One region of the Mesorhizobium sp. NZP2298 genome, then DNA from elsewhere that is predicted to be linked to it. Evidence: predicted binding sites of a transcription regulator. Region 1 holds the regulator's gene; each other region holds the start of a gene.
The links. The regulator HrcA, encoded in region 1, represses chaperone genes, less so after heat shock. The targets are predictions, from matches to a motif close to GTTAGCACTCNCNNNNNGNGAGTGCTAAC.
Positions count from the first base shown of each region.

Region 2: groES (co-chaperone GroES) is a predicted target of HrcA. The motif match lies at 1,726-1,754, and genes of this name have one in related genera.
Region 3: groES (co-chaperone GroES) is a predicted target of HrcA. The motif match lies at 1,105-1,133, and genes of this name have one in related genera.

Region 1 is NZ_CP033365.1:874,193-877,471, reverse strand. Features, by position in the region: gene EB231_RS04110 (PQQ-dependent sugar dehydrogenase) at 1-1,057, opposite strand, end outside; gene EB231_RS04105 (hypothetical protein) at 1,156-1,353, opposite strand; gene hrcA (heat-inducible transcriptional repressor HrcA) at 1,394-2,476, opposite strand; gene rph (ribonuclease PH) at 2,656-3,279, shown strand, end outside.
Region 2 is NZ_CP033365.1:5,026,147-5,029,425, forward strand. Features, by position in the region: gene EB231_RS24350 (class I SAM-dependent methyltransferase) at 1-240, shown strand, start outside; gene EB231_RS24355 (hypothetical protein) at 504-1,577, shown strand; gene groES (co-chaperone GroES) at 1,845-2,141, shown strand; gene groL (chaperonin GroEL) at 2,203-3,279, shown strand, end outside.
Region 3 is NZ_CP033365.1:7,026,904-7,030,182, forward strand. Features, by position in the region: gene groES (co-chaperone GroES) at 1,215-1,511, shown strand; gene groL (chaperonin GroEL) at 1,577-3,235, shown strand.

The sequences.
Region 1 (3,279 bases):
CGATGTTGAGCGGCGCCGAATGCGCCTGCATCAGCACATCGGGAATGGTTGCCTTGCCGGAGAGATCGGGCCGCGCTCCCTTGTGGCGCGGATCCTCATTGTCGCCGATATAGTACCAGGGCCAGCCATAGAAGGCGCCGTCCTTGACGGATGTTGCGTACTCGAACGGCACATTGTCGCCGAGCGCATCGCGCTCGTTGACGACGCACCACAGCGCTCCGGTGGCCGGCTGCACGGTCATGCCCGAACAGTTGCGCAGGCCGGTGGCGACGATGCGGCCGCTCTTGCCGTCCGGGTCGAAGGCCAGCACGTCGGCGCGGCCGTCCTCGGAGCCCCATGTCGCGCCAAGCGGCTTCGACTTCACCCACGCTTCGAGGCCGCCATCCGGCGCCTTGCCCATGTCCTCGGCGATATTCGAACCCGAGCCGACCGACAGATAGAGCGTCTTGCCGTCAGGCGAAAAGGCGATATCGCGCGTCCAGTGATGGTTCGAGGGAATCTTGTCGACGATGGTTTGCGGCTCTCCGGCCGCCTTCAGTTCGCCATTGCGGTAGGCAAAGCGCACGATCCTGTCGCTGTTGGCGACATAGACCCATTGCGGGTCATTGCCCGGCGGATAGAAGGCGATGCCATAGGGCTGGTTGAGATTGCGGGCAAAGATGGCGTCTTCGGCGGGCTTGGCACTGTCCTTGGACAGGCGATAGACGCGGATCTGGTTGGCTTCGCTGTCGGCGACGAACAGGTCGCCGTTCGGCGCGACGCGCACGACGCGCGGATTGTCGATGCCCGCCGCGATCAGCTCGGCCGAGAATCCCGGCGGCAGTTGCGGCTTCGCGCCTGCCGGCATGTCGGCGAGCCCGGCGCTGTTCGAGGCGGATTTGGTGACATAGGGCTTCGGCAGGTCTTCCGGCTTGATCAGGCGGCGCACACCTGGCTTGTCGGCGCGCCAGTCGCCGAAGGCGGCCGCGCCTTTCAGCACCGGTTGGTCCGCCTGCTGTGCGAATGCCGCTGTCGCGAGAAGGAGCGCTGGAAGCGCCAGGCCGGCCAATCGGATCATCTTGTCCTCCATCTGGTCGCGAAGGAAACCAACGGCAGGTCTGTCCAGAAGTTCCGCCTCATACGATCCGTTGAGGAAGCGAAAGACCGGTTTCCGGCCTATGTCCCGGCAGCGTAGAAATCGTCGTCGAGGCGTTTTTCCAGCGCGACGAGATCCGCGGGCAGGGGCAGGCCCATGGCGCGCATCTCCCGCAGTTTTTCGCGCAGCTGTTCCTGGATTTCGTGCTGGTCTTCCGGCTGGTTGACCATCTCCTCGAGCAGCAGGCTGATCCGGGCCTTGAATTCTTCGAGCGCCATTCTTTTTCTCCTTGCTGCCCGTCTTTTGCTGTCCGGGGCGCTACCTTAACATGCGCGATATCAGCTGCGCGGTATAATCGACCATCGGCACGATGCGGGCGTAATTCAGCCGCGTCGGGCCGATGACGCCGAGCGCGCCGACGACGCGGGCATCCTTGTCGCGATAGGGCGCGACGACCAGCGACGAGCCGGACAGCGAGAACAGCTTGTTTTCCGAGCCGATGAAGATGCGCACGCCCGATCCCTGCTCGGCGAGGTCGAGCAGCTGGATCAGCCCGTCCTGCGTCTCCATGTCCTCGAACAGATGCCGCAGCAGCTCGATGTCGGCCTGGGCGGTGACGTTTTCGAGCAGGTTGGCGCGGCCGCGTACGATCAGCCGTGCCGGCAGGCCGCTTTCGGCGCCAGCCCACACCGCAAGCCCCTTCTCGACAAGGTCCTGCGACAGCGTGTCGAGAGCGGCTCGCGTCTCTTCCTTGATGCGGGCGATCTCGGTCCGCGCCTCGGCCAGCGTACGGCCGCGGATATGGGCGTTGAGGAAGTTCGAGGCCTCGTGCAGCTGCGAGACGGTGATGCCGGCCGGCAGTTCGACAACGCGGTTCTCGACGTCGCCATTCTGCGACACCAGCACGGCAAGCGCCTTGGTCGGTTCCAGCTGGATGAATTCGATATGCTTCAGCGCCACCTCGTTCTTGGCGGCCAGCACCAGGCCGGCGCCGCGCGACATGCCTGACAGCATCTGGCTGGCCTCGGTCAGCATGTGCTCCAGCGTCGCGCCCGAGCCGGAGGCCCGCACCTGTGCCTCGATGGTGCGGCGCTCCTCGTCGGAAAGGTCGCCAAGCTCCATGAAGGCATCGACGAAGAAACGCAGGCCGGCCTGCGTCGGCAGCCGGCCGGCCGAGATGTGCGGCGCGTAGATCAGCCCGAGGTGCTCGAGGTCGCTCATCACATTGCGGATGGTGGCCGGCGACAACGAGGAGGGCAGGATGCGCGACAGGCTGCGCGAGCCCACCGGCTCGCCATCCCTGAGATAGGAATCGACAATGCGCCGGAAGATGTCGCGTGAGCGCATGTCGAGTGATTGCAGTGCAAGCGGTTGCGAACCGGGATCGATTGCCTTGGTCATTCGGCCAAAAACCTCCTTGTTCAGGATATAGACTTCGGCACGGCGGGCGCAACCCGGTCTCTGTGTCGGATCATCCCGGGTGTCTGTGTCAGATCACCGGTCCGTTTTCCTTTGCGCGCTGCCCCCCATGCGTCTAAAAGCCGGCCACGATTCCGAAAAATGACTGGAAAGAAGCCCGAATGCGCCCCTCCAAACGCCAATTCGACGAAATGCGCGCCATCTCCTTCGAGCGCGGCGTCTCCAAGCACGCCGAAGGCTCGTGCCTGGTGAAGTTCGGTGACACCCATGTCCTGTGCACGGCGAGCCTCGAGGAAAAGGTGCCCGGCTGGATGCGCAATTCCGGAAAGGGCTGGGTGACGGCCGAATACGGCATGCTGCCGCGCTCGACCGGCGAGCGCATGCGCCGCGAGGCCTCCGCCGGCAAGCAGGGCGGCCGCACGCTGGAAATCCAGCGCCTCATCGGCCGTTCGCTGCGCGCCGTGGTCGATTTGCAGGCGCTGGGCGAACAGCAGATCACCGTCGACTGCGACGTCATCCAGGCCGATGGCGGCACCCGTACCGCCTCGATCACTGGCGGCTGGGTGGCGCTCCATGACTGCCTGCGCTGGATGGAAGCCCGGCAGATGGCCAGCGTCACCAAGGTGTTGAAGGACCATGTGGCGGCGATTTCCTGCGGCATCCATGACGGCCAGCCGGTCATCGATCTTGACTATCTCGAGGATTCCTCGGCCGGCACCGACGCCAATTTCGTCATGACCGGCAAGGGCGGCATTGTCGAGATCCAAGGCACCGCCGAGGGCGAG
Region 2 (3,279 bases), 3.2 Mb from region 1:
AATTTTCACGCGCTCAAATGGCGCATCGCGATGGCCTGCACGGGCGACGACTGCGATTTTGCAATCAAGGTGCGGACGATCCGCGACACCTTCGACAGCCTGTTCCCCGACCGCGAAGTTCTCGCCGCACGGACAGGGTGGAGTATGACGTCGATCAACACAGTCGACGTTTATGCCGGTTCGGACATAGGTTACAGCTTCGCGCCGCTGGCCATGCTGATCGATGAGGCGAACACCTGATTCGGCGACGTGCGCGTCGTGCCGAGCGGCTCATACCCGCTGGCGGAACGGTGCCCGCTGCTGATGCTTGGGCCGCCCTGGCGCCTGTGAGTTCTTGTAAAACCACTGACTGTCGGCGGTGACCGACATCATATCGAATTTGCGGCAGGCATGATTATCTAGTCTTGGTTCGCGGCAATAAGCCCCGTCGGCGATGTTAACAACTTTACATCGGCCACCGTAAACTACACTTTCCTCCCTCGGTCGGCTCTGGGGAGGGACACGTGGGGATTCGCTTTCGATGCTTTGCACGCCTGGTGGCAATTGCCTCTGCGCTTGGATCCACATCGCCACCAGCCCAATCCGGAGACGAACGCCCTTCGACCGTACCCCTGATCAAAGTGGAATATCCATGGAAGCCGGGCAATATTCGCATGCTCTATGTGAATATCGTTTCGCTCGGCGATCATGCGGTGAACCAGCCGATCCTGTTTGACACAGGGTCCAGCGGAATGACGATCGAGTGCCAATCCGTGCTGCCGACCGAAATCTGTTCGGACACAGGAATAAAGATCACAAAAGACCAGCAGATAGAAGGGATAATGGTGACCACCGAACAGGCGGTTATGAAATATGGAACTTACGATGAGTACGGCAATGTTGCCTATGCTCGCATGGCTTTTGGTTCGCCGGACTCGCCGGTCTCCACCATCACCTCAATCCCATTCCTCATCCGCTACAAACAAGTCAGACGGAGTACCGGAGAAATCGTCGGAGGTCCACTTTGGCCCAAGGGCATTTTCGGCATCGCTCCTGTTGGCGGAAACGGACCAGATCGGATCATCAAGTCCCCGCTCGCTTATGTGAACATTGGGCCCGGCTTGAACAGAGGCTATTACCTCACTCCGATTGGCACCAAGTGGAAGGCCTGCACGAACAGTGACGGCAACTGTCCGCGAGTGGAAGCGCTCCACATCGGCGTGCCGAAAGACGTGAAGAAGGACTTCAGGGTGCAGAGCTGGAAACGGGCCGATTGGCGATACAATTTCCCGACGATCGAGGCCTGTATCTCGTGGAAATCTGAATCGACGTGTCGGCCAACGCTTTATGACACAGGCAACTCAACGATCCAGGTTTCTACCGACGCGTCGATGCGGTACTCGTCATTGAACACCGGCACGAAGGTTCTGGTAAAAGCCGACGGTCAAGAGGATTGGAACTTCAAGACCACTTACAATCCCGAGGTAGAGTTCATCCCCGGTCTTCCGTTTAACATCGTCGGCATCCGATATTTCGAGAAGAACAGCCTGCTGCTTGACTTTGAGACCCGGGAGATCGGCTTGCGCCTCGACCACTGACTGCCGATTAACAGGACGGCATTCGAGCAGCGTCCAAGCAACAAACCTTATTTTGCGCAGTCGCGCGGCTGCGCGAGAAAAATTTCCTGCGATCGGCCCTTCCCGTGCGCCTTGACTCTCGCAGGTCGGCGGCCTATTTCAGCGCCACGTTAGCACTCGCCATTGGTGAGTGCTAACCACAGCTCCGGCGCCGCCGGGCGTTGTAGGTTGTCCGGCTTCGCCGGACGGAGGAACTGTTTCTCACCGTTCTCATTCGAGGAAGAAAAAATGGCAAAGTCGAAGTTCCGCCCGCTTCATGACCGTGTGGTCGTTCGCCGGGTCGAATCCGAATCCAAGACCGCCGGCGGGATCATCATCCCGGATACGGCGAAGGAAAAGCCGCAGGAAGGCGAGATCATCGCTGTAGGCTCCGGCGCTCGTGACGAAGCTGGCAAGCTGGTCCCGCTGGACGTCAAGGCTGGCGACCGCATCCTGTTCGGCAAGTGGTCGGGCACCGAAGTCAAGCTCAATGGCGAAGACCTTCTGATCATGAAGGAATCCGACATCATGGGCATCATCGGCTGATTATCGGCCTCACCGTCAACTGAATTCGGGCTTACCCCAAGCCCCTGCCAGGAGCTCAAAAATGGCTGCTAAAGACGTAAAATTCTCCCGTGATGCCCGCGAGCGCATGCTGCGCGGCGTCAACATCCTCGCCGACGCGGTGAAGGTGACCCTCGGCCCCAAGGGCCGCAACGTCGTCATCGACAAGTCGTTCGGCGCCCCGCGCATCACCAAGGACGGCGTCACCGTCGCCAAGGAAATCGAGCTTGAAGACAAGTTCGAGAACATGGGCGCGCAGATGGTCCGCGAAGTTGCTTCGAAGACCAACGACATCGCCGGCGACGGCACCACGACCGCGACCGTTCTGGCGCAGTCGATCGTCCAGGAAGGCCACAAGGCGGTTGCCGCCGGCATGAACCCGATGGACCTGAAGCGCGGCATCGATCTCGCCGTCACCGAAGTCGTCGCGGCTCTCGGCAAGGCTGCCAAGAAGATCAAGACCTCCGAGGAAGTTGCCCAGGTCGGCACGATCTCGGCCAATGGCGACGAGTCGGTCGGCAAGATGATCGCGGAAGCGATGCAGAAGGTCGGCAACGAAGGTGTCATCACCGTCGAGGAAGCCAAGACCGCCGAGACCGAACTCGAAGTCGTCGAAGGCATGCAGTTCGACCGCGGCTATCTCTCGCCCTACTTCGTCACCAACGCCGACAAGATGGTTGCCGATCTCGAGGACGCCTACATCCTGCTCCACGAGAAGAAGCTCTCCAACCTGCAGGCCATGCTGCCGGTTCTCGAAGCCGTGGTGCAGACCTCGAAGCCGCTGCTCATCATCTCGGAAGACGTCGAAGGCGAGGCTCTGGCCACGCTCGTCGTCAACAAGCTGCGTGGCGGCCTGAAGATCGCCGCCGTCAAGGCGCCGGGCTTCGGTGATCGCCGCAAGGCCATGCTGGAAGACATCGCCATCCTCACCGGTGGCCAGGTCATCTCGGAAGACCTCGGCATCAAGCTCGAGAATGTCGGCCTCAACATGCTCGGCCGCGCCAAGAAGGTGTCGATCTCCAAGGAGAACACCACCATCGTGGACGGCGCCGGCAAGAAGGCCGAGATCCAGGGCCGCGTTGCCCAGATCAAGCAGCAGATCGAAGAGACCACCTCGGAC
Region 3 (3,279 bases), 1.2 Mb from region 1:
CCTTGACGACCTGGCTTTTCATGATCTTTGCCGCCGTGTCGATCAAGCAGGCCACCGTCTTCCGCATCGGCAGCGGTGCCAACCATCATCGCGAATATGGCTAGCCGAACGGCCGCAAGCAGCATTGAGGTGGGCCTTCGGCAAAGTGTTTCCCGCCGGCGCCAAGGCTCGCCAGCCATCCGACGCCTGATCGCGTTACATATCAGGTTCGTCGATCGGTGGCTTGGCAGCAAGACCGAGCCTGGCTCGTTGGCCATCGGCGTAATTTTCGGCGGGAAACTGTGTCTTGAACCGAAGAACTGTCAGTTTGCCGTCCTCGACAATATGAACAACCCATCCCCCACTACAACGCTTGACCCGCACGTCATTAGGTTCGCCAGCCACCATTGCTGCCCCTCATTTTCGTTGCCCTTGGGCTGAGACTGGAAGTCGTTCCCGCACATCGGAAAACATAGGACCTTACGTAACGTCAAGCCCCGATTTTGGGATAGCCGATGCCTTGTCGATTTCAGGGTGACGGCGATTCTGGTCCGCAACGTCCGTGATTGCTCAAATCGATTTAGATGCGCAGATTTTGCATGTTAATTCAGCCTTGTTATCCACAACTAACGTGAATGGGAACGCGTATTCAGTCCGAGTACCTCTAAAAAAAATCTGCCGCTCTGGTGAGGGGAGCGGGCGATCAGGGCGTGTGAGGTGCTGACGTCAAACGCGAGATTCCGGAAGATTGATAAAATCGTTTGTTTCGATGAGATGCATCCACCCTGTGGATAGAAATACAGTCCCATGAACGGGCAAGCCTCTGGTGCGGGAGATGATGCTAAAGGAGACATCCCGCATGGCCACTCCACGCAAAAGCTCGGCACGTCTCGGCGCTACCAAATGCTCAGCCCCTCACCTCGCTCTCTACGGTGCGACGAAGCGCGCTGGCAGATCGCGGAAGGCACAATGGTTACCGATCCGCAGGGTGGATTCATCCTGTGGGTCGAGCCTCCGAACACCATCGATTGGCTCGACTCTTTCAGGGCTGCATCGTCCGGAAAATCGTGATCGCCCACCCTCTTGTCTTGACTAGCCCCAGCCTAGGGCTTATCTCGTCGCATTGTTAGCGCTCGCCCTTGGTGAGTGCTAACCGCAGGCCGGCATAGCCGAGCTTTGTAAGTTATCCGGCGTCGCCGGACGCTTTTCTCACCGTTCTCATCGAGGAAGAAAAAATGGCAAAGTCGAAGTTCCGCCCGCTTCATGACCGCGTGGTCGTTCGCCGGGTCGAATCCGAATCCAAGACCGCCGGCGGGATCATCATCCCGGATACGGCAAAGGAAAAGCCGCAGGAAGGCGAGATCATTGCTGTCGGCTCCGGCGCTCGTGACGAAGCCGGCAAGCTGGTCCCGCTGGACGTCAAGGCTGGCGACCGTATCCTGTTCGGCAAGTGGTCGGGCACCGAAGTCAAGCTCAATGGCGAAGACCTTCTGATCATGAAGGAAGCCGACATCATGGGCATCATCGGCTAACACGCCGCTGCCTTTCATCCGTACCATCCAATCTGAATTTCGGGCGAAATGCCCAGGAGTACAAAATGGCTGCCAAAGACGTAAAATTCTCCCGTGACGCCCGCGAGCGCATGCTGCGCGGCGTCAACATCCTTGCCGACGCGGTGAAGGTCACGCTCGGCCCCAAGGGCCGCAACGTCGTTATCGACAAGTCGTTCGGCGCCCCGCGCATCACCAAGGACGGCGTCACCGTCGCCAAGGAAATCGAGCTTGAAGACAAGTTCGAAAACATGGGCGCACAGATGGTCCGCGAAGTCGCTTCAAAGACCAACGACATCGCCGGCGACGGCACCACGACCGCGACCGTTCTGGCGCAGTCGATCGTCCAGGAAGGCCACAAGGCGGTTGCCGCCGGCATGAACCCGATGGACCTGAAGCGCGGCATCGATCTTGCCGTGACCGACGTCGTCGCGACGCTGATCAAGAACGCCAAGAAGATCAAGACCTCGGAAGAGGTTGCCCAGGTCGGCACGATCGCCGGCAATGGCGACGAGTCGGTCGGCAAGATGATCGCGGAAGCGATGCAGAAGGTCGGCAATGAAGGCGTCATCACGGTCGAGGAAGCCAAGACTGCCGAGACGGAACTCGAAGTCGTCGAAGGCATGCAGTTCGACCGCGGCTATCTCTCGCCCTACTTCGTCACCAACGCCGACAAGATGGTTGCCGATCTCGAGGACGTCTACATCCTGCTGCACGAGAAGAAGCTCTCCAACCTGCAGGCCATGCTGCCGGTTCTCGAAGCCGTCGTGCAGACCTCGAAGCCGCTGCTCATCATCTCGGAAGACGTCGAAGGCGAGGCTCTGGCCACGCTGGTCGTCAACAAGCTGCGTGGCGGCCTGAAGATCGCCGCCGTCAAGGCGCCGGGCTTCGGTGATCGCCGCAAGGCCATGCTGGAAGACATCGCCATCCTCACCGGTGGCCAGGTCATCTCCGAAGACCTCGGTATCAAGCTCGAGAACGTCGGCCTCAACATGCTCGGCCGCGCCAAGAAGGTGTCGATCTCCAAGGAGAACACCACCATCGTCGACGGCGCCGGCAAGAAGGAAGAGATCCAGGGCCGCGTTGCCCAGATCAAGCAGCAGATCGAAGAGACCACGTCGGACTACGACAAGGAGAAGCTGCAGGAACGTCTCGCGAAGCTCGCGGGCGGCGTTGCGGTGATCCGCGTCGGCGGTGCGACGGAAGTCGAAGTCAAGGAAAAGAAGGACCGCGTTGACGATGCGCTGAACGCGACACGCGCGGCCGTGGAAGAAGGCATCGTTCCCGGCGGCGGCGTTGCCCTGCTGCGCGCTTCGCTGAGCATCAACGCTGTCGGCGCAAACTCCGACCAGACCGCTGGCATCAGCATCGTGCGTCGTGCGCTGCAGGCTCCGGCCCGCCAGATCGCGGCCAACGCCGGTGCGGAAGCCTCGATCGTTGCCGGCAAGATCCTTGAGAACAAGGGCGCGACCTTCGGTTTCAACGCCCAGACCGGCGAATATGGCGACATGATCGCCATGGGCATCGTCGATCCGGTCAAGGTCGTGCGCACGGCTCTCCAGGACGCGGCCTCGGTCGCCGGCCTGCTGGTCACCACCGAAGCCATGATCGCGGAGGCTCCGAAGAAGGAGTCGGCTGGCGGCGGCGGCATGCCTGGCGGCATGGGCGGCGGCGGCATGGGCGGCATGGGCGGCATGGACTTCTAATCTAGCCTCTATCAGCTTTCAAATACCGAGAGGGCGGCAGCGAC